DNA from 4 places in the Microbulbifer jejuensis genome. Region 2 is predicted to be linked to each of the others. Evidence: predicted binding sites of a transcription regulator. Region 2 holds the regulator's gene; each other region holds the start of a gene.

Region 1 (5,884 bases), on a different contig from region 2:
AGATAGCACTCCTGCACCTCCGGCAGTGCAGCCACAGCGTTGCGAAATTCCTCGAAGGCATCCTGGGCAGAGCGGTTGAGGCGGATTTGTACGAAAACCACCAGTGCCGCATCCAGAAACTCCGGGTTGATCAGGGCAGTGTATCCCTGAATGACGCCATCGCTTTCCAGCCGCCTGACCCGTTCAACACAGGGTGTGGCCGTCAACCCCACCTGGCGGGCCAGTTCTGCGTAGCTGGTGCGGCCGTTTTTCTGCAGAACCCGCAGGATATTGCGGTCCACGGTATTGAGTTCTCCAGCGCGTTTGCGCATGCCTCTGCCTCCCTCCTGGGTGATCAGCTTAAAAACTGAGCTCTTCTTCAAGACTATTAGTGGATTCTATTATTTTTTAAAAAAAAACAACAGAAATCCACTTCATGGGTGGCTCTATACTGGGTTAAACATAGGAATAAGGTGCCCCTTTTGCAATGTTGCAGAGCGTGTACCAGAGAGAGTGAGGAGCAGAAAAATGCTGATTGGCGTGCCGAAAGAAATTAAGAACCATGAATACCGCATTGGCCTGACGCCAGCGAGTGCGCGCGAACTGGTTGGTCACGGCCACCGGGTTATTGTACAGAAGGGCGGCGGCGCTGCGATCGGTTTTACCGATGCAATGTACCTGCAGGTTGGAGCCGAAATCCTCGATACTGCGGAGGAAATTTTTGCCACTGCCGATATGATCGTCAAGGTCAAAGAGCCGCAGCCCAATGAGTGCGAGATGCTGCGTCCGGGTCAGTTACTCTACACCTACCTGCACCTGGCACCCGACCCCAAGCAAACCGAATTGCTGGTGAAGTCCGGTGCTACCTGTATCGCTTACGAAACGGTCACCGACCGCTTCGGCGGCCTGCCGTTGCTGGCACCTATGTCCGAAGTTGCCGGGCGTATGTCCGTGCAGTGTGGCGCCCACCACCTGGAGAAAGCACAGGGTGGCCTCGGAGTGCTGTTGGGCGGTGTACCCGGTGTGGCTCCTGCCAGAGTCCTGATTATCGGAGGCGGGGTTGTAGGGACCAACGCGGCCAAAATGGCGCTGGGCTTGGGCGCTGATGTCACTATTTTGGATCGCTCCCTGCCCCGCCTGCGCCAGCTGGATGATATCTTTGGTGGTGCTGTGCGCACTGAGTACTCCACCAGCGATGCTATTGAACAACATGCTCTGGAAGCAGACCTGGTGGTGGGTGCGGTCCTCATCCCGGGAGCTGCAGCGCCCAAATTGTTGACACGCGATATGATCAGCCGCATGAAGAAAGGCGCAGTCGTCGTGGATGTGGCCATTGACCAGGGCGGCTGCTTCGAGACCTCCAAGGCGACCACCCATCAGGAGCCCACTTACGTGGTGGATGGTGTCGTGCATTACTGTGTGGCGAATATGCCCGGCGGCGTAGCGCGTACCTCTACCATGGCGCTGAATAACGCCACGTTGCCTTTTGCGGTGGCGCTGGCCAACAAGGGTGCAAAACAGGCGCTGCTGGACGATGTCAACCTGATGGAAGGTTTGAACGTGCACGCTGGCATGGTGACCTACAAAGCGGTTGCCGATGTACTGGGCTACGAGTATGTAGATCCGAAACTGGCTCTGCAAAAAATGGCCCAGAGACAAGAAGCTGTCGCCTGATCAATTTGCGGCTGCCTTGCAGCCGCCTTTTGAACAACAGGGCAGTAACGCGCCTGTTAGTATTGTGCGGGTGTTTTCCCCGGAGCGCTTTTACGGCGTTCCTCTCTGTGAGACCTGATGGCTCTACGGCCATCGATTGATAGCCGCGTTTTTACGCGGCTTTTTTTGTAATGGGGTTGAAGCGTTGGTTTTTACTGTCCTGGGTGATTGATTCAAGTCAGCCAGGTTGTGTTGCCGGGGATTTTCTTTTTGCCCGGGGAGCCCCCCAGTGAATGGTTAAAGCAGCCAAACTTCCACCCTGCGGTTTTTGATTTTTGCCTTGGATTTATTTGAGACGACAGGTAGGTAGGCACCAAACCCCTGTACCGGTGCTGTGTTGATCCGGTGGTGGTGAAGTGCGGAGCGAACTGTTACCGCACGAAGTTTAGACAATACAACAGAGCGCTCTGCACTGGCCTTCTCATCCCCAAAACCGATCAACAATAATTGGCGATCCCGGTTTTGCGGCTTTTGCATATACTCCATCAGCCTCTGGATATCCTGTTGTGCTTTATTGTCCAGGGTGGCGCTACCCTTTGCAAAGCGGAAGTTGACACTCAGGCGCTCGGCTTTTTGGGTCAATGCAAGATAATTCTCAGGGCCTTCCCGCGTGCTTGTGGGTTTGATGCTGATAGGGGTTTGGGAGATAAAACCGGTGGTTTTTACTTGCTCCTGGCCCGCCTCGCTCTGCACAAAGTGCAGAAACTCCTCTGCTGTCGGTTTAAGGGAATAGGCCGGAGTGTACAGGAACAGGCGGCGTGAAAGGGGGTAGTCTTCGGTTGCGATGGTGAGATGCTGTGGGGCTTGGGGCTGGGTGTCCTGATCGGAAACAGCGATGGCTCTGGCGTGGCGAATCGATGCCAACCCGACAAATCCGATACCGGTTAGGTCGGCGGCAACCCTGTCGGAGAGCTGGTCGTTGGATTCGAATCGTTCGGCGTTTTCAATCAGGCTGTAACCCTTACCAAATACCAGGGATTTAAACGTGTCCCAGGTGCCGGACTGGTTGTCACGGGCGTAAACTTTGATGTGGCCGCGGTGCCCACCGACTTGAGACCAATTGGTAATCTCACCGGAGAAAACCGCTGCAATTTGCTGCAAGGTCAGGTGTTTCACTGGATTGTCCGGATGCACAATAATGGCAATGCCATCAATGGCAATAACATGTTCTGCACGCTTGCTGCGCATATCCCCAAGCCGGCTTAATGATACCAATTCCGAGGCCTTGATTGGCCGGGAGGCCATGGCGATGTCTGCTTGTGACTGTTCAAGCCCTTTGAAACCGGTGCTGGAACCGTGCGCAGCAATATCAATAAAAACTTTCTGGTTTCCAAGATCCGCCTGAATACGTAGCTCGTTGATTGTGCTGAGCGGCGTGGAACGGATGTTTCGTGCACCTTTTGCGGCAAGATAGTCGCGAATCAGATTGGGTGCCAGTTGAGCCCCAATGGTGTTGGAGCCGTGCAGGGTAAATAAGAGACCGGTGGTGTTTGGGCCGAAAGCAGGGGATTCCGTTGAGGCTGCGGAGGTCAGCGTCAGCCCGAATGACAGTATCAATGTGCGGCACAACCGGTGAAGGAGCAGGTACATAACAGTTTGACCTTAAGGCAGTAAAACGAGGGCGAAAAGTATGTCCTTTTTGTGACAAAATGATGAAATGTTGATTGTTGGTATGTCAAAAAGTGCAGCGGAAATCCTCCTGGAAGGGGATTGAATAACGCGTGTTTCTCTTGGCGGCAATTCTGCGCCCAATCCGGGGAAAGAAAAGTCAGCAGAATTTAGCGGGCGGGAAACAGCCGGCTCACCAGTACGGGCAGCACCGTTTCCACTTTGAGAATACGCGGCCCCAAATGCACGGAGTGAAAGCCGGCCTCCTGTAGTTTTTGCACTTCATAGGGGATAAAGCCGCCCTCGGGGCCAATTGCCAGGGTGGTTGTTTCATCGATATCAATAGGGCACTGCGCACCACCTACCGGGTGGGCAAGCAATTTTCGTGAGCCGGCTGTCAGTTCGGGCAGTTCATCCTCGACAAAGGGCTTGAAGCGTTTGCGCAGAATAATATCCGGCATTCGGGTATCAATAGCCTGTTCCAGCCCCAGAAGGCATTGTTTGTGAATCTTGTCCCGCTCGAGGCAGGGCGTTTGCCAATAAGACTTCTCCACGCGGTAGCTATTGAGCAGGATCACCTTTTTCACACCCAGCGCTGTGACATGCTGAATAACACGCTTTAGCATCTTAGGGCGCGGTAACGCCAAAACCAAAGTCAGGGGCAGGGCAGGGGGAGGGGGGTGTTGTAATTCCACCTTGAGTTCCACACGCTGGTCGGTGAGCGCGGTGATTGTCCCAAAGCCGATATCGCCATTTAATAGCCCAACGCGCAGCTGCTGGCCGGGCTCGGCCTTGTGTACCCGGATAATATGTTCCAGCCTGCGACCGATCAGGCGAACAAGTCCGGCGCTGATGAAATCCGTTTCCTGTAAAACAATCAGGTTCAAAATCGGGTAGCCTCGACTTGTTGCAGGCAATCACTTCGGATATGCGATAGCACAGCTTATTGTTGTGCAGAGGCAATGGCCCCTTTGCCCAGTCCCTCGTAAGCGCGCACAGTAATTTCTTGGCCCGGTAATTCCCCGGCCAGGGTATTGGCAATATATTGGGCCAGTTGTTCGACGGTAGTATCGCAGTCAATGACCACACAACAGCGCGAGGGAAGCGCCAGGGTGAAGCGCCCCTGTTGCGCCTGATAGGCAAAACGTAAGGTTTTTGGGTCTTCCCCCTGTAAATCCTCGCGCGTGCCCAGATAGATATCCCGCCAGCGTTGCGCCCATTGTTGTTCCAGTTCTCGGCTGCGTTGGCCCTCGACAAAAACCTGGATACGGGAGCGGTGGCCGTGGGCGATGCGCTGGCAGTTGCCAAGATGTTTTTTCAGTCCGTGACTGTAATGGTAAAAGGCCCCCTCGATTGTCTCGCTATCGAAGGAGAGCTTCAACTGATCGACATGGGTCGGGAAGGCGCCCGCCAGTTGCCGAACACTCCAGTTTGCAACCGCCTGTGGGTGAATGCTTTCTGTTTCCACCAGGGCAAAAGCCTGTTCCGGGCCGGACACCGAAATTTGCTCTCCGCTGGCCAGTGGCCAAATGAGTGATATCTGGCCACCGTGGTTTGCCAGCTCCAAGTCGGGGGACAGGGTGGGCACCAGGAGGCGGTGGTCGAGCTGGTCATCGAGCCAGTGACGAAGGGTTTTTTTGACAATACCAAAATCACACACCATACCCTGGCTGTCGAGAGCGCCATCCAAGGTGGTATTTGCCAGCCAGGTTTCCCCCACTAGGCCGCGCTGCCGGTCCAGGTAGCTGAAATCAATATTGGTTAAATTGTCGACAAACAGGTGCATATATCACTCTTTGCATGGGCGGGATGGTCAGCGAGTATTATAACCTGCTGATGGGGCTGGAACTCGTGCCTTTATCCCTCTATAATCGCGCCCTCCTCGGGAGCACCGAGGATCGTTGTGGCGGCCCCTCCGGTCCCTTCGCAATGAGAAACTGCGAACCCCGCCAGGCCCGGAAGGGAGCAACGGTAGCAGTGACATCATGTGCCGAAGGTGTTGCTGGTCGGGCTGCCTCCATTCCGCTTTTTCCCCATTTTCCGCTCTATCCAGCCGCCTGCAGGCAGCGATTCCCCGTATTTTGGAGTTGTGCGCCAGACAAACGTATTTTCCCCCGGAAATAGCACAAAAAAACGTATTTTGTGTCGATCTGGGCTCAACACCGGCGTTCCCATCGAAGAAAACGGATTCCTTGTGCTATAAACGGCGACAGTTTTCACACGACAAATAATGATGATGTGAGGGGAAGATGAAAAAAGTTGCTTTTGCTATTGCGGCTGCAGTAGCGCTCGCTGCCTGTGACGGAAGCCAAAGGGCTTCGGAATCTGTTGAAGGAACACAGGTCATGGCGGAGCGACCGGCGGCAGAGGCTAATACGGCTGCACTCACTGCCAAAGATGCCATGATTTTTCTCGAGGATGCCCAGGCCCGCCTGGAAAAGATGGCGGAAGAGGTGAGCCATGCCGCCTGGCTGGCCTCAACCTATATCAATGTGGATTCCCAGTATGTGGAAGCCCTGGCCTCCGAGCGCTACACAACTCTGGCTGTGGCACTGGCTTCAGAGGCCGCGAAATTTAATCAGCT
Region 2 (5,884 bases):
CGATAATCTGCAGCATGTTGCCCTCGGCCATGGCCGCCACCGGATTGGTGGGGAAAATATTCACCAGTACCTCGGAAAGCGGTGGAGGCTCTTTTGGCTGGAAGGCGGCAGTCGTCTGTGCCGCTGCCTCGCTCACACCGACACCGGGCTGGAATAACAGAGCCAGGCACAAAGCCAGGGTAATGGCTATTGCCGTGGTTAACATGTAAAGCAGTATTGTTTTACCCGCAAGCGGACCTATACGGCTGCCTTCCGACAGGGCGCAGGCGCCACTGATCAGTGAAACCAACACCAGCGGCACCACCATAAGTTTCAATGAGGCGATAAAAATCCGGCCGACGATATCGAACAGACCTTCGGTGAGGTAGATATTAATCGCCTCATTGACCCCGGCCCCCAGAAACCCGCTCATATTGAGGGTATTGAATAACAGGCCAAGGGCAATACCCGCGCCCATGGCAATCACAATTCTGGTAGTAAGCCCCATAACAAGCTTCTCTCTGTGTATTTGTTGTTTTCAATGCTCTGCGCACTATATCTATTGAGACCGCGGGGAGCAAAACTGCAACAGGAAGGGGCCAGCCGTTAGCGGGCGAGGTACAATGTCCCTTTTTCCAGATTGCGGAGTGATCGTTGTACCAATCCCCGTTTGTGCCCACTGGCGATTGGCATGGGCAGCTGCTTGAACCGGCGCACCCCCAGCCCCCACAGATGCTGTTGCCCTGGCTGGAATACCCCGGTTCGCTCACCGCTGCACTCAAGCGACAGAGCCGGGGGGATTTTCGCGTGCAGGTGCTGAGTCAGTGCTGGCAACTGCCCCTCGCGGAGGAGTGCCGCGCACTCAATTTGCGCACACACAGCCGCGCGCTGGTACGCGAAGTGCTGTTGTACGGTCGCGGCCATCCCTGGGTCTATGCCCGCAGTGTCCTGCCTTTGCGCAGCCTGCAGGGCAAATCCCGCAACCTGCGCAGTCTGGACAACCGACCACTGGGGGAGTTGCTGTTCAGCGAGCCGGGCATGCGCCGAAGCGATATTGAATTCAACCACCTGCAACGCAATCCCCGCTTGCAACTGGCAGCACTCTGTCGCGAGGATGACAATGCCTGGGGGCGCCGCTCCACCTTCTGGCTGCGGGACAAGCCTCTGCTGGTGGCCGAGACGTTCCTCTCGAGCTTCCGTCCCGGCGGGCCGCCCAAGGCCACCGGACCCGACGATAAAACCCTGGGAGAGAATCCGCCTTGATCAGCCAACAGATTGCCCGGCGTTGGCCTGCAGTGATGCCCTACTGGCAGCTGACCCGTATGCACAGGCCCATCGGCACACTGCTACTGCTGTGGCCCACCTGGTCCGCGCTGTGGCTCGCTGCCGGCGGCTGGCCGGGATGGCACCTGTCGGCCGTGTTTACGCTTGGGGTGATCCTGATGCGCGCAGCCGGCTGTGCGGTCAACGACTTCGCTGATCGCGAAATTGACCGCCATGTAAAGCGCACAGCGACGCGCCCGCTCGCCACCGGCAGTGTCACCCCGCGCGCGGCCCTGTGGCTCTTCGCCGGACTCAGTCTGGCGGCCTTCGCACTGGTGCTAACCACCAACAAACTCACGATACTCCTGTCGCTGCCGGCCCTGGCGCTCGCCTTTTGCTACCCTTTCGCCAAGCGCCACACCCATCTGCCGCAGGTAGTCCTGGGAGCCGCTTTCAGTATGGGCATCCCCATGGCATTTGCCGCGGTCAGCGGCGAAATCCCCCCCCAGGCATGGTTGCTGTATACGGCAAACCTGTTGTGGACCCTGTGCTACGACACCTTCTACGCCATGGTGGACCGCGACGACGATCTGAAAATCGGAGTGAAATCTACGGCGATCCTGTTTGGTGACATGGATAGAGCCATGACTGCAGCCCTGCAGTTGCTGGTAGTGATCGCTCTTTTGCTCCTCGGTCAGCGCTTTGGCATGAGCGCCATCTATTATTTAAGTTTGGTGGCTGTGACCGCCCTCTTTGTCTACCAGCAGTGGCTGATTCGCAAACGGGAACGGGATGCCTGCTTTCAGGCTTTTCTCAACAATAACTGGGTGGGTTTGGCTATTTTCACGGGAATATCCCTGCATTATCTGCTGAATTAGCCCTGGATTGGGAGCCGCGGGACGGCCGTCATATATTTGTCATACTATTCCCGTTTAATCTCCGGCGGAAACGGGAAATCCTGACAACAGCGCGGGAATAGCAGACAAATGCACAGTAAAACGATCCTGATTGTCGATGATGAGGCCGCCGTGCGCGATATGCTGCGGGTGGCGCTGGAAATGGCGGATTACCGCTGTCTGGAGGCGGAGAATGCGCGCGAGGCCCACGCCCTGGTGATCGATGAAAAACCGGACCTGATTCTGCTGGACTGGATGCTGCCGGATGTATCCGGCGTCGAACTGGCCCGACGCCTCAAACGCGACGAGTTGACCACTGCTGTACCCATTATCATGCTCACCGCCAAAGGCGAGGAAGATAATAAAATCAAAGGGCTGGAAACGGGCGCCGACGACTATATCACCAAGCCCTTTTCCCCCCGCGAACTGGTGGCCCGATTGAAAGCGGTGTTGCGCCGCGCTGGCCCGGCCACCCCCGAGGACCCACTCAGCGCCGGGCATCTGGTACTGGACCCACTCAGCCACAGGGTCACCATCAAGGGCCAGCCGGTCGATATGGGCCCCACGGAATTTCGCCTCCTCACCTTCTTCCTCTCCCACCAGGAGCGCGCCTATACCCGCACCCAACTACTTGACCACGTCTGGGGTGGCAATGTCTATGTGGAGGAGCGTACCGTGGACGTACATATCCGCCGCCTGCGCAAGGCCCTGACACTGGACCGCCACGACCGCTATATCCAGACGGTGCGGGGCACCGGCTATCGATTTTCTGTGCAAACTGTCGAAAAAGTGTGACAATTTCACACGACAGATACTGATGCCCGCGGAATTCCCGCCGGTGCGCCCTTTGCGCAGCGAGTGGATGCCGGGGAGCGATTCAGCCGGGGAGGAAATGATCCCCTCTGTTGTCCGTTTGGTAACACGACTAGGCTATGTTTGATCGCAGTATTGGCGAGTTTTCGCGTTTTGTCCTTATCACTCTGGGCTGTACTATCCTCGGTTTCACCTGGGGCAGCTGGTCGATTGCCCTGATCGCAGGGCTGTCCGTCTATCTGGCGTCGCTGTTGTGGCAACAGCAACGCTTCAACCGCTGGCTGGCGGGCGGCCGACGCGGCCCGGCACCCTCCGCCTTTGGTATCTGGGGGGAGATCTACGACGATTTCTACCGTATGCAGCGCCGCCACCGCCGGGAAAAACAGAAACTGCACGCCATGTTGCGCCGGGTACAGGACAGCACCAACGCCCTGTGCGAGGGCATAGTGGCACTGGAGAACGGCGATAACCTGGCCTGGTGGAACCCCGCCGCCGGCGAGCTCCTCGGCCTGCAGGCCAGTGATACCGGGCAGTCGCTGGTCAACTTTGTGCGTGACCCGGGCTTTGTCAGCTACATGCACAGCAATGACAGCAGGGTGCGGGAACCCCTGACCCTGCCGGCACCCGGCAACGAGGCCCTTCGCCTCCAGCTCGAAGTCACCCGCTACGGCCAGGATGAAGCGCTGGTCATCGTTCGCGATATCACCCGCCTGCGCAACCTGGAGCAGATGCGGCGCGATTTCGTCGCCAATGTTTCCCACGAGCTGCGCACCCCCCTGACCGTGATCACCGGCTACCTGGAAACCCTGCAGGGCAGCGACTTGGCACCGCCGGTCTGGCAGCGGCCCCTGGCGCAAATGGAGGAGCAGGCCGTGCGCATGACGGCACTGGTCAACGACCTGCTGTTGTTGGCACGCCTGGAAACCTCCGAGTGCAAGATCGGGGATGTGCCGGTGGATGTACGCGAACTGATGGGGCGGGTTGCGCGGGAGGCACACAGCTTCAGCGGCGGCCGCCACAAGGTTGTGGTGCAGTGCGAAGCCGACAGCCGTATCCTTGGCGACGCCGGCGAGCTGCACAGCGCCTTTGCCAACCTGGTGCTCAACGCCGTGCGGTACAGCCCAGCGGGGGGGGCAATCCAGCTGCGCTGGTGGCAGGATAACCGTGGCGGTCATTTCAGCGTACAGGACCAGGGCATCGGCATAGACCCGGTGCATATTCCCCGACTGACAGAGCGTTTCTACCGGGTCGACCCCGGCCGTTCACGGGACAGTGGCGGCACCGGGCTGGGATTGGCGATCGTTAAGCATGTACTGCTGCGCCACAGTGGGGAGATGAGCATAGAGAGTACCCCCACCCAGGGCAGTACCTTCACCCTGCACTTTCCTGAGAACAAGTTGACCGCAAAGCCCGTCCGCACACCGGAAACCAGCGAAGAGATGGCCGATACCTAGGACGGCTTACTCCAGCTCTTCCAGCTTTACCTGTTCACCATTTTTCGTGTAAGTAATGTTGTCGTCATCGCCAACCGGTGCGCTCTCCCTGCGTAGAATCAGGTGGTGTAGTTGCAGGTCACCGTCGCGCAGCAACAAGTGCTCATTACCGTCATCATCGGTGGGTAGCGGTTTACTGCCCAGCACTGCTTCGCGCAGGGCACGCAGGCGGGGCACATCCCGGTAGCGACCCAGGTCGTTGGAGAGGCGTGTTTTCATACGTTCACTCTCGTGCAGGACGGCAACGGTCTCGCGGTATTTGGCGAAAAAGAACACAGCGCCAATGGCAAAGACGACAATGATCAATACTTCAAACCATGCAGGCATAGTGACTCCTCGTTATCGCTTTCTACGCCAGGCCACCAACTGGTTATTGGCCGGCAGGTAGTTTAACTCTTCACGCTTAAACCCTGCATCTGCAGCCAGTTGATCCAGCCACTCGAGCGCGCGAATACCACTTAAGGGGTTGCGCTCTTTTAACCAGAGATCAAAATCGGCATTGCCGGGTCCGATAAACGCCCCGGCAATTTTCATAGGGCCGTAGACAATCAAAAGTCCACCGGGCTGCAGTACCGACGGCAACTGTTGGAAAAAGCGCTCTACAGACCCCACAGACATAATATGCAGGGTATTGGCGGTAAAAACCGTATCGACACTCAGCGCGGGCCAGGGCGCATCGACATCCAGGGCCAGGGGGTCACTCAGATTGTCGGCTGGGGCACTGGCGAGCCAGGCGCGGACCCCGGACAGCATCTCCTCCCGCTCGGAAGTCTGCCATACCAGGTGCGACAGAAACGGAGCGAAGTACACCGCGTGCTGGCCGGTACCACTACCCACTTCCAGCACCCGTTGATGATCGACCAACAAGCGGCGCAGGTGCTGCAAAATTGACTCGCGATTGCGCGCGCAGGAAGGCGCATCCGGAAGCGGTAAATCCCTCATTGCCCCCCGTCCCGAGTAAATACCCAGTCGCGCTGGCCGGACATCTCCGGGCTATAGCGATAACCCGCCATAGTAAAATCCTTGAGCGTTTGCGCTTTTTTTACCCGTTGATCAATGGCCCAGCGACTCATCATGCCGCGCGCCTTCTTGGCAAAGAAACTGATCATCTTGTACTGGCCATTCTTCAAGTCCTTGAAGTGCGGTGTAATCACCTCTGCATCGAGCGCACCGGACTGAACCGATTTGAAATACTCATTGGAAGCCAGATTGACCAGCTCGCGGCTCTTCAAGCTGTGCATCTGCTGGTTAAGGGCCAGGGTGATCCGATCTCCCCAGAACTCGTACAGGTTCTTGCCGCGGGCATTTTCAAACCGGGTACCCATCTCCAGGCGGTAGGGCTGCATCAGGTCCAGGGGACGCAACAGGCCGTAGAGGCCCGAGAGCATGCGCAGGTGCTTTTGAGCATAGGCAAAATCGCGCCTGCCTAGGCTTTCAGCC
Region 3 (5,884 bases), on a different contig from region 2:
TTTTTTGTTGATCAAAGGCTGACCTTCCACAGCGTAACCACCATCCGCACTGATCAAAATTTCCACAGCACGGGGCTGCTCTGCCGCCTGGGGCCCAGCGGCTTCCGGCAGGTTCAGCTTGAGGTGGCTCTCCTTGGTAAAGGTGGTAGACACCATAAAGAAAATCAACAGGAGAAAAACCACGTCAATCAGCGGCGTGAGGTTCACTCCATCAGACTCTTTGGCTTGACGGCGAAAGTGCATGGGTTGCTACCTCGCTCAGGCCGCGGCTTTGATGTTGCGGTCGCTGTGCAAAGCATCCACAAGCTTCACGGCTTCCTGTTCCATCGCCACCACTATGGTATCCACCCGGCGCTGGAAATATCTGTGTGCCATCAGCGCGGGGATAGCCACGGTCAGGCCCGCAGCGGTAGTGATCAAGGCCTGGCTGATGCCACCGGCCAGTACCCCGGCATTGCCGGTTCCCTCCAGCATAATGGCGGTAAATACCTGGATCATACCAATCACGGTGCCGAGCAGGCCGATCAGTGGTGCAACCGCTGCAATGGTGCCCAATACACCCAAATAGCGCTCGAGTTCATGCACCACTTGACTCGCAGTCTCCTCAATGCTGTCTTTCATCACATCGCGACCATGGCGGGAATTGGACAGGCCGGAGGCAAAAATGCGCCCCAATGGACTGGAGTCCCGCAACGCTTTCAGTTGCTCCGCATCCAGCTGATTGTTTTTCAGCAACCCCCAAACTTCGCTCAACAGGGTCGGTGGCGCTATGCGCTGGGGGTGCAATGTCCAAAGGCGCTCAATACAGATCGCAATTACGGCTACAGAACAGAGCAGGATCGGCAGCATCAGCCAGCCACCGGATTTTATGATTTCTAACACGTTTCTCAGCCCCAAACAGCGAGAGGGATTTCGGGAATTTAACTACTGCATCACAGATGCGGGTTCAGCACTTTACCACAGCTATTCCCGGCGGCTAAGTCCTCCATCGTGCCCTGCCTCATCACTGTGACCCGCATACCAAAATCGCGCAGCGGACCGGGCCAGGCGTACCTGGGGCCGGCTGATTCCCTCCCGCCAAAAAAACGCCACCGCGCCGTTTTGCGCAGTATTGAAAATTTGAGTACCCATTTTGCGGTAACGCTCGACCACCTCGGCATGGGGATGGCCAAAGTGATGGCGAAAACCTGCGCTGAAAACAACCCGCTCCGGCTTCGACCAAACCAGCAGGTTTGTCGATGACGAAGTCCGCGACCCATGATGTGGCGCCACCAGCAGATCCACTGGCGGGAAATGGGGGTACATCTGCTGTAGACGAGTTTCCACCGCACTGCTGATATCCCCTGTCAGCAACAATCGAACCTTGCGCCACTGCACCAGGGCCACACAACTGTGGTCATTTTCCGTACCGCTTAGTGCCTCTCCCTGGGGCCAGAGCCAGTCAATAGTGATATCGCCAATACTGGCGCTTCTGCCGGCCACGCAGGCTTCCGTTGGCACACTGGAATTACCCACCAGGTTGAATCCCAATCGCCCCGGCGCATACAGCCTGCCCGGCAGAAAGGTCTGCAGCAGCCCCTGCACACCACCAGCGTGATCCCTGTCTCCATGGCTGACAATCAGCGCATCCAGGGTACCTGCCCGCGCCGCGACAAGGTAGGGGGTGAGTATGGCGCTGCCGGCGCTCCAACCTGTCGAAGACAGGGGACCCGCGTCATAGACGACATGGGCTTGTGAGGAGTAAAACACCAGCGCCAGTCCCTGGCCAACATCGAGGGCGGTGAACCGAAACCCCTGGCGCTCCGACACCGACAGGGGCAGCAGCGGCTGGAGCAAGGGCAACAGAAACAGCCAGCCCAGGTTGCGCGCCGGCCAACCCCGCGGTAGCAACAGCGCCAATACACCCAGCGCTGCAACCGCCAGCAGCACTGGACCCTGCGGCGGCGCCAGGGTCTGCCAACTGGGCAACAGACGATCCGCAGCCTCCAGGCACCTTATCAAAAGGTCCAGCTGCCAACCGGCGAACCTGAAACAAAGAAGCCCTAAGCTCGTCTCCATCAGCAAGATGCCCAGCATCAGCACAGGCAGGATGAGTACACCAAGCCAGGGAATCGCCACCAAGTTGAACAACATGCCGCCGGCACTGAATCCGGAAAAATACACGACCGAAGGCAAAAGCAATCCCAGAGCCACCAGCCACTGGCTGCGCAGCAGCTGCAAAATACGGGTGAGCCACGAGGATCGCACTGCAGGGAAAGCCCCCGCTTTGAGCACCTGGGTGGTCGATACTGGCTCAAGCGCCAGTGCCAGGCGTCCTCTAAAACCCAGCAGCAGGGCTGCAACTGCAGTGAAAGACAACCAGAATCCCGCTGCGTAAAAGGCCAGCGGCTGCAGGGTGAGTACCAGGGCAAGCGCCAGGGCAAAGGCAATGCCGGCACCAATTCTGCGCCGCCACTGCCAACCCAGCAGCAATACCCAGGTCATCACCAGCGCCCTTTGCGCCGAGAGGGGCGCACCGGCCAGCAGGGTATAAATCAGGGTGCCCGCCAAAGCCAGCGCCACAGACAGGATCGCGGGGGTAACGCCTGTCAGAATGCCGACACCCCGGGCAATGCCATGACCGAGCAGCAATAGAAATCCCGCCACCATGCCCACATGCAGCCCCGAAATCGCCAGCAGGTGCGCTGTACCCGTCCGCTTCAACAGGTCTCGATCCGCCTGGACAAGACCGCTGCGATCACCCAGCAGTAACGCGCTGATCAGTGCTGTCCGCCCCACCGGCAGTGCTAGCAGCCTGTCGCGCAACATACTGCGCAGCGACCCTATTCCCGCGCCCTGCCCCAACCACTGCGGGGTCGCGTCCCCAGGGCGCACATAGCCTGTCGCAAATACCCCCCTTTGCAGGAGCCAATGCTCATAATCAAAACTGTGGGGGTTCACACTGCCCCGCGGGCGCATCAATCGCACCGGCAATAACCAGCGGCTGGCACCGCGCAGTTGGGACAGCGTGTCGGCATCGGCACGATACCAGGTGAGATACAAGAGGCTACCCGCTGCAACCGGACTCCGCCTTTTGCCCGGAGGCGCCCCCAAAACCACCGCCTGGAAACGCACACTGCGTGCCTGCGACCCGTCCCATTGATCACCGTTACCGGAGCGAATTTCCGGCAGGGATACGATTTGGACCCGGAGCAGGTGGTCGGAGCCGTGTATCTCAATGGGCAGGCGTTGTTGCAGCGCTTTCTGGTTGCTCCACAACCCCCAGCCAGCACCGGCAAGGGAGACGGCCAACACAATCAGTGCGGGCCTGTGCCGGGGCTGTATGAGCACCACCAGGGCCAATGACACATAGACGCCCAACAGCAGCCCCGTTTGAGGAAGTTCAGGTAGACAACCGACGCCCATGAGGGACAGTGAAAATATCCAGAGCAGCGGAGTGGGACCCCAGAGTCGCCTTTCACCAGATACCCTCCGCCAATAAAGCATACCCATTTGCCCCCGCTGTCCCTGCTCGATTCAATGCCTTTACATCAGCAGGTAATACCCCCATTCGCACTTGAATCAACCTGAGGGACTGCCAGAAACCCAAGAGCAGGTACAAGCGAACCAAAAGAAAGAGGGTATCGTTAGCTTATGCTGCCTCCAGGTGGCATTAAGGCCTTTGCGTAACACTCACTGGTCATATTATTTTAAAAAAAGCGCCATCTTTAACCTTTTTGTAATATTCAGGTCGCAGAATCCGCACCAGATTGAGGGGTCGTCAATAAAGCGAACGAAAACCCCCCTCTGACCAAACCCATAAACTGTGCGAGACGATTATGAACAAGACCGCGCTCTCTCTGGCCATCGTTACCCTGATCCCCACTGTGGCCAATGCTCAGGATGAAGGCGAACTAGTAGATTTTTACGGCAAAGCCAATGTCGCCCTGCAGTCTGCCGACGAGGGCGACGGCTCTGTCACCGACGTTCAGAGCAATGCCTCTCGCCTCGGCGTGAAGGGCGAAATCGCTCTGACCGAGAGCATCAAGGGCATCTACCGTTTGGAATACGAAGTGGATATGGACGGCGACACCGAAGACACCTTCTCCCAGCGCAATATCTACGCTGGCCTGGAAGGCGGTTTCGGTCAGGTGATCGCGGGCAAGTTTGACACCCCACTGAAGATTGCCCAGAAGAAAGTGGATTTGTTCAACGATCTGGAGGGCGACATCAAGAGCCTGATCACCAAGAGCGACAACCGCGAAGCAGACAGTTTTCAGTACACTACTCCGTCTTTCGCTGGTTTTAAAGCCTCTGCCGCTTACATCAGCCACAAAGACGCTGTGATTGGCTATGAGGACCTCGGCCTAAATGAGGCAGGTGACGAAATACTCAGGGAGATCACCCGGGAAAACGGGGCTTCCGTCTCGATCGCCTACGACAACAACGGTGTTTACCTGGCCTACGCTGTTGACCAGGACGTTGAAGAAAATGACCGTGACGTTCAGCGCTTCGTCGCCCAATACAATCTTGGCCCCCTCCAGGTCGGCGCCCTTTTCGAAGATCAGGAAAAAGCTGACGGCAGCAACCAGGACGGCTGGATGGGTTCTGTTGCCTACAAGATCGAGCAATGGACCCTGAAAGCCCAGTACGGCCAGTCCGACATTGTCAAGGAGGACGGAAAAACCTACAGCCTTGGGGTCGACTACAAGTTCAACAGCGCGGCCAAGGTTTTTGGATTCTACACCGATGAAAGCGCAGATGCAGGCTACGACCGCAGCTACGCTGGCATCGGTGCCGAGTACAAATTCTAGGAGCACTTGATACGCCGGCGACTCCAATTGGGAAGGGCCATCTGATCACCCCACCCTGTGAGTGCTTGAATAGGCGGCCACTGGCCGCCGCATTAATGCCCACCTGGCAGTCCTTCCCCCCGCTGACGACACGGGGCACTAAATCACCAATAAATCCATAAACCGATGTACCGGCAGGTTCCGGAGGCGTCGCAAGTCCTGGCATAACGCCAAAATTTTCTCCATTTGGCCCCGGGGAAAGCGGGAAGCCAGGTTCTGGCGAAACTTGTTCTCCAGCAGTGGAATTCCCTCCTGCCGGCGACGGCGGTGTCCAATGGGGTATGCCACCTCGATCTTTTTTGTCGAGCTGCCGTCTCGAAAAAAGACCTGCACTGCATTGGCAATAGAGCGTTTGTCCGGGTCCAGGTAATCCCTCGAGTAGCAGTTGTCCTCAACCACCGCCATTTTGTCGCGCAGCACATCAATTTCCGGATGCGCCCTATGGAAATCATCTTGGTAGTATTCAGCCTGCAGATTGCCAAATAACAGTGACACGGCAACCACATACTGGAGACAGTGATCTCTATCTGCCGCATTCGCCAAAGGGCCGCGTTTCGAGATAATACGGATCGCCGACTCCTGCGTTGTCACCACAATCCTGTCGACCTCTGTAAGCCTTTCAACCACTTGCGGGTGCAGCGCAATGGCTGCTTCACAGGCAGTCTGGCTGTGGAACTCGGCCGGAAAGGAGACCTTAAACAGAATGTTCTCTATCACATAAGACCCATAGCCACAGGAAAATTGAAACTGCCGGTCTCCCTCCAGCTTTACTTTCTGATCCGCATTGGTTTTGCTAAAACAGACATCGTAAAAACCCCACTGATGTGCGCTGAGGGCAGTGGGCACTCCCATTTCCCCAAGCACTGCCATCTGCGCAAGCCATAGACCCCTAGATGAGGCATCCCCCGCTGCCCAGGACTTGCGCGAACCGGTATTGGGGGTGTGCCGATAGGTGCGCAGGGCGCTGCCATCCACCCAGGCCAGGGATACCGCCGCCATTATTTCCGCTCGACTGCCACCTTTCATCCAGGCCGCGACCGCCGCTGAAGCCA
Region 4 (5,884 bases), on a different contig from region 2:
CCTTAACGAGGTGTTGAAATTCGATTTCTACCCTGCTTTTCCCCGGTAACCTCTCAGGCCGGAATCAACGAAAATTCGTTGTATTATCTGCCATTAACGGCTTGGTTAGTCATGGTATCCCTGAAAGAAGCCGTCTTGTGATGCTAAAACGCTGGGAGGCCATAGATGGTTTCAATGGCGGAGCTATAAAATGGTGTATTTGGTGGGGGTCTTAAACTGGTGTTATGACTTTGGGTGGATTACAGATAAAGTGGTGGTTGGTGCTGAGAAGGCGATTTTGATCGCAGACACCGGGTTAAAATCTAAAGGCCAGGTTGCCTGCTTCAGGCAATTTGAAATCTGTCTCTGTGAACAACCGCCTCACCACCAGGTCGGAAGGAAAGCATGCCCCTCTCCCAGGACGCGTTGTGAATACATCCCTGTACGCTCGTGATCGGCATCCATGCCTAATACGATCCTGGCAGAGGGGTATTCTTCCTCCCTACCTTACTGGCAGGTCCTGGTTTCTATGCAGCGCTTATTTACTGAAAGATGTCTTTTAGAGTAAAAGTAAGTTTTGTTCCGGATAGATATATTTCTAAATAATTTTCCAATAAGTAAAAATAACTTATATGCGAGCTGATAAGGTATTTCTTGAGTAATTGGTCTGACAATTATTTCATTTATTGGTATGTATTATAAGCTGTCTGTTGTTTGTATTTTTGGATCTTAAAGCGTTTTTTACGACACCTTATAACGATGGAGATAATTTATTTGTGATCTGGTTATAAAAAATCAAGTTTTCTCGTTGTGTTTGCATTCAAAGATCTTATATTTGGCAGACCTCTCAGGCTGATTGTTTGCAATGCCCAGTTGGGTGAATTTATCGGTTTTCTCAACCTGTTCACCTTTCGTGCTGGGCCGTCGATGCAAATAGACGAGCCTTCCTGTATTTCATGGCCTCCACTGGTTTTAGCTTGCAGCGATTGGTTTGTAAGTTTGTCTGTACGGTTTCGCTATTGATTGTCGTTACAGCCTGCCAGGAAATTGATGCTGTCCAATGAAAAAGGGCGGCAATATAAGGAAATTTCGGTTTAGGAAAAAACTAACCATGATAACTTTCAATAAAAAAATCTCCTACCGCAGTCTATGGATTTTGGGGTCGCTACTTATTTCATTGTTCTCATTTTCTGCGTCTGCTGATACTGTTGCAAAGAACAAGTCGACGGAGAGCATATTGCGCCATTGCGGTACTGAACATCCCAGTGTGGAAGAGGCTGAATTACAGGAACAATACTTCAACAGTTTGCGCCAGAAGTTCGTCCTTGACGGAGGTTATTCCCAGCAGCTTATCCCGGCGACTGTTAATGTGTATTTTCATGTCATTACAGATAATGCAGGGAACGGGGCACTCACTCAAGCTGAAATCAACAACCAGATGAATGTACTGAATTCGGGATTTTCTGCTACGCCATTTTCCTTTAATCTCGTATCCACTACCACAACCGCAAATAACAGTTGGTATACGGTCACTCCAGGTTCCCGCGCTGAATCTTCGATGAAATCTTCTCTACGCGTTGGGGGTGCGGCGGATTTGAATGTGTATGTGGCCAATATTGGCAGAGGCCTTTTGGGCTGGGCAACCTTCCCAAGCAGTTATCCATCCAACCCGGTTAACGATGGTGTGGTTATACTAACGGGGTCTTTACCCGGTGGTAGTGCATCGCCGTATAACGAAGGTGACACACTGGTGCACGAGGTCGGTCACTGGCTCGGTCTTTACCATACGTTCCAGGGTGGCTGCAATAATCCCGGTGATTTCGTCTCGGATACACCGGCGGAAGCCTCTCCCGCATTCGGTTGCCCGGTGGGCCGCGATTCCTGCCCAGGGTCGGCAGGCGTGGATCCGATATTCAATTTCATGGATTATACAGATGACTCCTGCATGTTCCAGTTCACAGCAGGGCAGAATACTCGCGCGAGTCAGCAGAGCAGTTTTTATCGCGGCCTGTAAAGCTCTGTTCAATACATGCTTTTGAAATAGCCTCTGGATTTAATAAAAAGGAATAAAAACCAGCACAGGGAAGTGCTTTTTCACTCAAAATGTAAAATGTTTCAGTATTCTGAATCTTTATATGAGTCGATATAAAAAACAGGTGTTGAGAATACAAAGTTGCTTGCAATTTGCATCAGTCGCCAAGGTAAGTGACAAGCCTGTGTCAATCATTTTGCGGGTAGAGAAGCAGTGAATAAAAGCAGCTGGTGAGAGTATAGTGCGGTAGGTCGGAGGCTCTAACGTATTCTCTTCCCATCGGGAGGTGTTGGGCTCTCGGTGGGAGCAGGGGTCACCTGGCGCCAGAGCGACCGAGCCAGTTCCGCGGGATTCTGTTTGCAGCCATCGGCTATCCACAGTGCGATGGCTTCCGCTACATTGGGCCACTGAATACGCTGCGGCGTGGGGAGGGCGTGGAGCCAGGCATTGATATTGTCGGCATCAATACGTTTGACAACTTTCGCCAGTTGCAGCTGGTCCAGAGCTTTGGCATTGGCCTCCTGTTCGAATTGATAGGCGAGGGGGCGGCTCAGTATGGGCTTACCCAGGGCCATGGTTTCCGCAAGCAGTTCGAATCCGCTATTGCAAATCACCGCCTTGGCATTGGCCAGATCCCGCTGAAAGCCTACCGTCGAAGGCGCTTTCAGCCGGATATTGTCTGCCGCGGCCAGCCCGTCCGCTACACCGTAGACAATAAACTGGCGGTCAATTCTGGACAGCGCCTCAAGCATCGGGACCGGATCTTCGAAGGGCAGGTAAACCAGAATATGCCCGCCAGTATCCGCATCCGGTTCCCGCTGGGGCGGGACGATGGGCGGCAGTATTGGGTTGCCAAAATGGTGCCAGTGCAAGCCAAGACTTTTTTTAGTGGGGGCAAAAGACCGCAGTATGGTGTGGAATAGCCAGTTGAATCTCGGCATTGGTATCGAGTGGAGAAAGGCGTACTGATGGCCGATACCGACACTGGGCATTTTACGGATTTTGGCGGCCCAGGCGGTAATGGGTTCATAATCGCTGATAATGACATCAAAGCCAGTCACCGGTAACTCGGTAACTTCCTTCCCAAAGTGCAGTGGACGCAATTGCCTCAGGGTTGCGAGGCTCTTTAGCTTGCCGTTGCGGTGTACAAAGGTCATACCTCTGCGCCACCAGAAATCCCCGAACGGTTCCATTCCAAATAGGTTTTCCCGCGGTCGACCGGAGAAGAGCCACTGTATTTGTATCTGCGGATACTTTTCTAACGCCTTGGCCAGGGTGCGGGAACGGGCAATGTGCCCGTTACCTGTAGCCTGGACCCCATAGAGTATTTTCATAACAGGGCAGAAACCGTTATAAGTGCAACACTAGTGCCGAGCATGGCACCGGCACACACATCTGAAGGGTAATGCACACCCAGGCTCACCCGGGCAGCGCCCACGCCCAGGGCCCAAATATACCCCAAACCCCATGCAGGGCTGATTCCCTGGCACATAAATGTGATAAAGAGAAAAGCGGCGGAAGTATGCCCAGAGGGCAGGCTGAATCGATCAAAAGCCACAATGGTTGTGTGCATGCCTGGAATTGCCTGGGCCGGGCGTAGCCGCCGTGTGGTATTTTTAATGGCCCAATATAGGGAGCGCTCCAGAGTCACTGCGGCGCACGCTGCGATAAACACCGAAATGGCAGTATTCAAGACGATGTAACTTCCCACTACCGATACGGATAGCCAACCATCTCCAGACCTGGATAGCCAGAGAAAGTGTCTGTGTGAGTGAGGGCGAGACGCCCGCTCCATCATGTACAGCACCAGTGACACATCAAGACTCTTTAGATTCATCGATAAGCCGCGCATGCCGCAAACTTAAGTATGATTTGTTACACGGAGTTGACCGATTGATGTCAGAACAGTGAAACCTTGGAAAGTGAAAAATAATGACGTCAACCTGCAGGTGTTTCAGGCCGTGGGGTTAAAAGGCAGAAGAAGATAGGAATGGCAGATGCCAGAGGAAAAAATCCCGCCTGCCATATCCAGGGAAAAGTGGGTTTGGATTAACTGCTGGTGATTTCCAGGGCGCTGGAGCCTGGTAATTTTTCCACCAGCTCGGCACCACAGAGTGCCGAGGGCGTGAAATAGCCACCATCGCCGGAATAATCGAGCAGAAATTCCATAACCGCCAGTGCGCCGGAAACGGTGACGTCATAGCCATTGGCAGTAACCAGACGACCTACCTTGCGCTCGCCGCGGCGATCATTACGCACTTCTCCCCAGATCCAGGTTTTGTGCTTTGCGCGATAGGTCTCATTGGGTCCCCGCAGGGATTTACTGACTTTTGCTTTGAGCCAGTTTTGCACCCGGTTGTTGCGCAGTAGCCAGCGGAATGCGTTGAGGTACTGTAATTTTCTTGCCCGCCCTGGAGGCATAGGAATATAGACCTCTATGTTGCCAATGCCGGTAGAGTAGAAGGCTGTGGCGATATCTCCCCAGGGGATGGCAACGGCGGATTGAGTGCCCCGCCCAAAATCGATCCGACGAGTCACTTGTCCGTGCCGGGTTACCTGGATCTGTCCATTGCGTCGTACCGCACTGCCAATACCCAGGCCCTCTATGGCTGTTTTTGCCGTACCCGGGCTGAAACTCGAATCCGAATCGAATCCCAGAACCAGATGTGTAGCCGAGGGTATGGCTGTGTGCAGGGCTGCGGCGAGACAGTCTGTGGGGATCACGTCAAAACCGGTACCCGGGCACAGGACTATTCCAGCCGTGCGGGCATTGTCCCCGAGGCTGTACGCGGTCTCGAAGACAGCGATTTCGCCGGTAATATCCTGGTAATGGGTGTGTGCGTTAATACAGGCACGCATCATCGGCTCGGCAGTGGCGGAGAAAGGGCCCGCGCAATGAATCACCAGGTCTATGCTTTGCAGGCTGTGCTCAAGGGTTTCCTTCGCATCGAGCGGGATGACCATGGCGGACAGATTGAGTTCGTCGGCCAAAAGCTGCAGCTTGTGTGCATTGCGTCCGGCCAGGATTGGGTGGTGGCCCCGCGCTACGGCCTCGCGGGCGATAAGCTCGCCCGTATAGCCGTAAGCGCCGTAGATCATAATATTTTTATTGTTCACAGAGCGCCCCTGTTGTGTGCAGTCTTTCACGGATACCAGAGTGGGTAAACTGAAAAGCTCTATTCACCCCAAGCCCGTCGTTCTTCCCCGATTGGTCTGATTGCCGGGCGCATCATTCTTTTAAGGCTGAGTTGGGTTGTTGCAGGAGATAGCAGGGTATATTGGTCCGTGTCTGGGTGCAATTATTGCGTTCAGGGGGGGCGCTGCAGACCGAATCAGCGGGATTCTATCGCCAAAAGAGGGCATGTTGATACAGCGCGCGTTTTCCGTGATATGACCACTCAGCTCAGGTGGTGTGGAGACAATTGCAGCTGTTCAATACGGCGGCCGTGTAGAACCGCCACACCAGAGTAGCGATGTTGCCCCGTGGAGGTAAATTCAAATTCATAGTGGCGCTGCAGGGCTATCTGGCCGCGTCTGTCACGTTTCAGGCGGGTTCGCACCAGCATCACGGTGTCATCCAGCAGCTGTACCCCCAACTGCCGACAGTGCGTGGCAGCCGCCCGACGTACCTGTTCCTTCGCCGCCATACTTGTCCAGACATAGAAGGCGCCTGCAATGAGCAGGAGGAGCCAGAAGATATCACTTGGTGCGTAATACATTGCTTTACAGTTGCTATGATCGCTTTGTCCAAGAATAACATTGAAGGAGTTGAAATGTCCGGCACCATACTGATTACCGGAAGCAACCGCGGCATCGGCCTTGAGGTGTGCACCCAATTCGCCAGGGATGGCTGGCGGGTGTTCGCCTGCTGCC

Evidence for each region. The regulator PhoB, encoded in region 2, activates phosphate uptake and scavenging genes when phosphate is short. The targets are predictions, from matches to a motif close to TGTCATAAANNTGTAACA.
Region 1: the regulator PhoB is predicted to act here: its motif matches at 3,333-3,350, upstream of ACL7TT_RS09620 (substrate-binding domain-containing protein).
Region 3: the regulator PhoB is predicted to act here: its motif matches at 3,678-3,695, upstream of ACL7TT_RS04835 (porin).
Region 4: the regulator PhoB is predicted to act here: its motif matches at 3,909-3,926, upstream of ACL7TT_RS12615 (phosphatase PAP2 family protein).

Annotation. Positions count from the first base shown of each region.
Region 1 covers NZ_JBLBUB010000012.1:112,883-118,766, reverse strand. The annotation lists gene ACL7TT_RS09630 (Lrp/AsnC ligand binding domain-containing protein) at 1-311, opposite strand, end outside; gene ald (alanine dehydrogenase) at 508-1,653, shown strand; gene ACL7TT_RS09620 (substrate-binding domain-containing protein) at 1,930-3,282, opposite strand; gene ACL7TT_RS09615 (16S rRNA (uracil(1498)-N(3))-methyltransferase) at 3,471-4,187, opposite strand; gene ACL7TT_RS09610 (6-carboxytetrahydropterin synthase) at 4,244-5,086, opposite strand; RNA gene ffs (signal recognition particle sRNA small type) at 5,214-5,311, shown strand; gene ACL7TT_RS09600 (M2 family metallopeptidase) at 5,550-5,884, shown strand, end outside.
Region 2 covers NZ_JBLBUB010000007.1:35,903-41,786, forward strand. The annotation lists gene ACL7TT_RS06015 (dicarboxylate/amino acid:cation symporter) at 1-487, opposite strand, end outside; gene ACL7TT_RS06020 (chorismate--pyruvate lyase family protein) at 634-1,242, shown strand; gene ubiA (4-hydroxybenzoate octaprenyltransferase) at 1,278-2,120, shown strand; gene phoB (phosphate regulon transcriptional regulator PhoB) at 2,229-2,933, shown strand; gene phoR (phosphate regulon sensor histidine kinase PhoR) at 3,071-4,405, shown strand; gene ACL7TT_RS06040 (hypothetical protein) at 4,412-4,771, opposite strand; gene ACL7TT_RS06045 (DUF938 domain-containing protein) at 4,784-5,386, opposite strand; gene yaaA (peroxide stress protein YaaA) at 5,383-5,884, opposite strand, start outside.
Region 3 covers NZ_JBLBUB010000005.1:96,676-102,559, forward strand. The annotation lists gene ACL7TT_RS04820 (ExbD/TolR family protein) at 1-243, opposite strand, end outside; gene ACL7TT_RS04825 (MotA/TolQ/ExbB proton channel family protein) at 259-882, opposite strand; gene ACL7TT_RS04830 (DNA internalization-related competence protein ComEC/Rec2) at 964-3,492, opposite strand; gene ACL7TT_RS04835 (porin) at 3,819-4,793, shown strand; gene ACL7TT_RS04840 (bifunctional 2-methylcitrate dehydratase/aconitate hydratase) at 4,932-5,884, opposite strand, start outside.
Region 4 covers NZ_JBLBUB010000017.1:82,536-88,419, reverse strand. The annotation lists gene ACL7TT_RS12625 (zinc metalloprotease) at 1,091-1,993, shown strand; gene ACL7TT_RS12620 (MJ1255/VC2487 family glycosyltransferase) at 2,272-3,345, opposite strand; gene ACL7TT_RS12615 (phosphatase PAP2 family protein) at 3,342-3,704, opposite strand; gene ACL7TT_RS12610 (saccharopine dehydrogenase family protein) at 4,061-5,128, opposite strand; gene ACL7TT_RS12605 (DUF3301 domain-containing protein) at 5,410-5,658, opposite strand; gene ACL7TT_RS12600 (SDR family oxidoreductase) at 5,785-5,884, shown strand, end outside.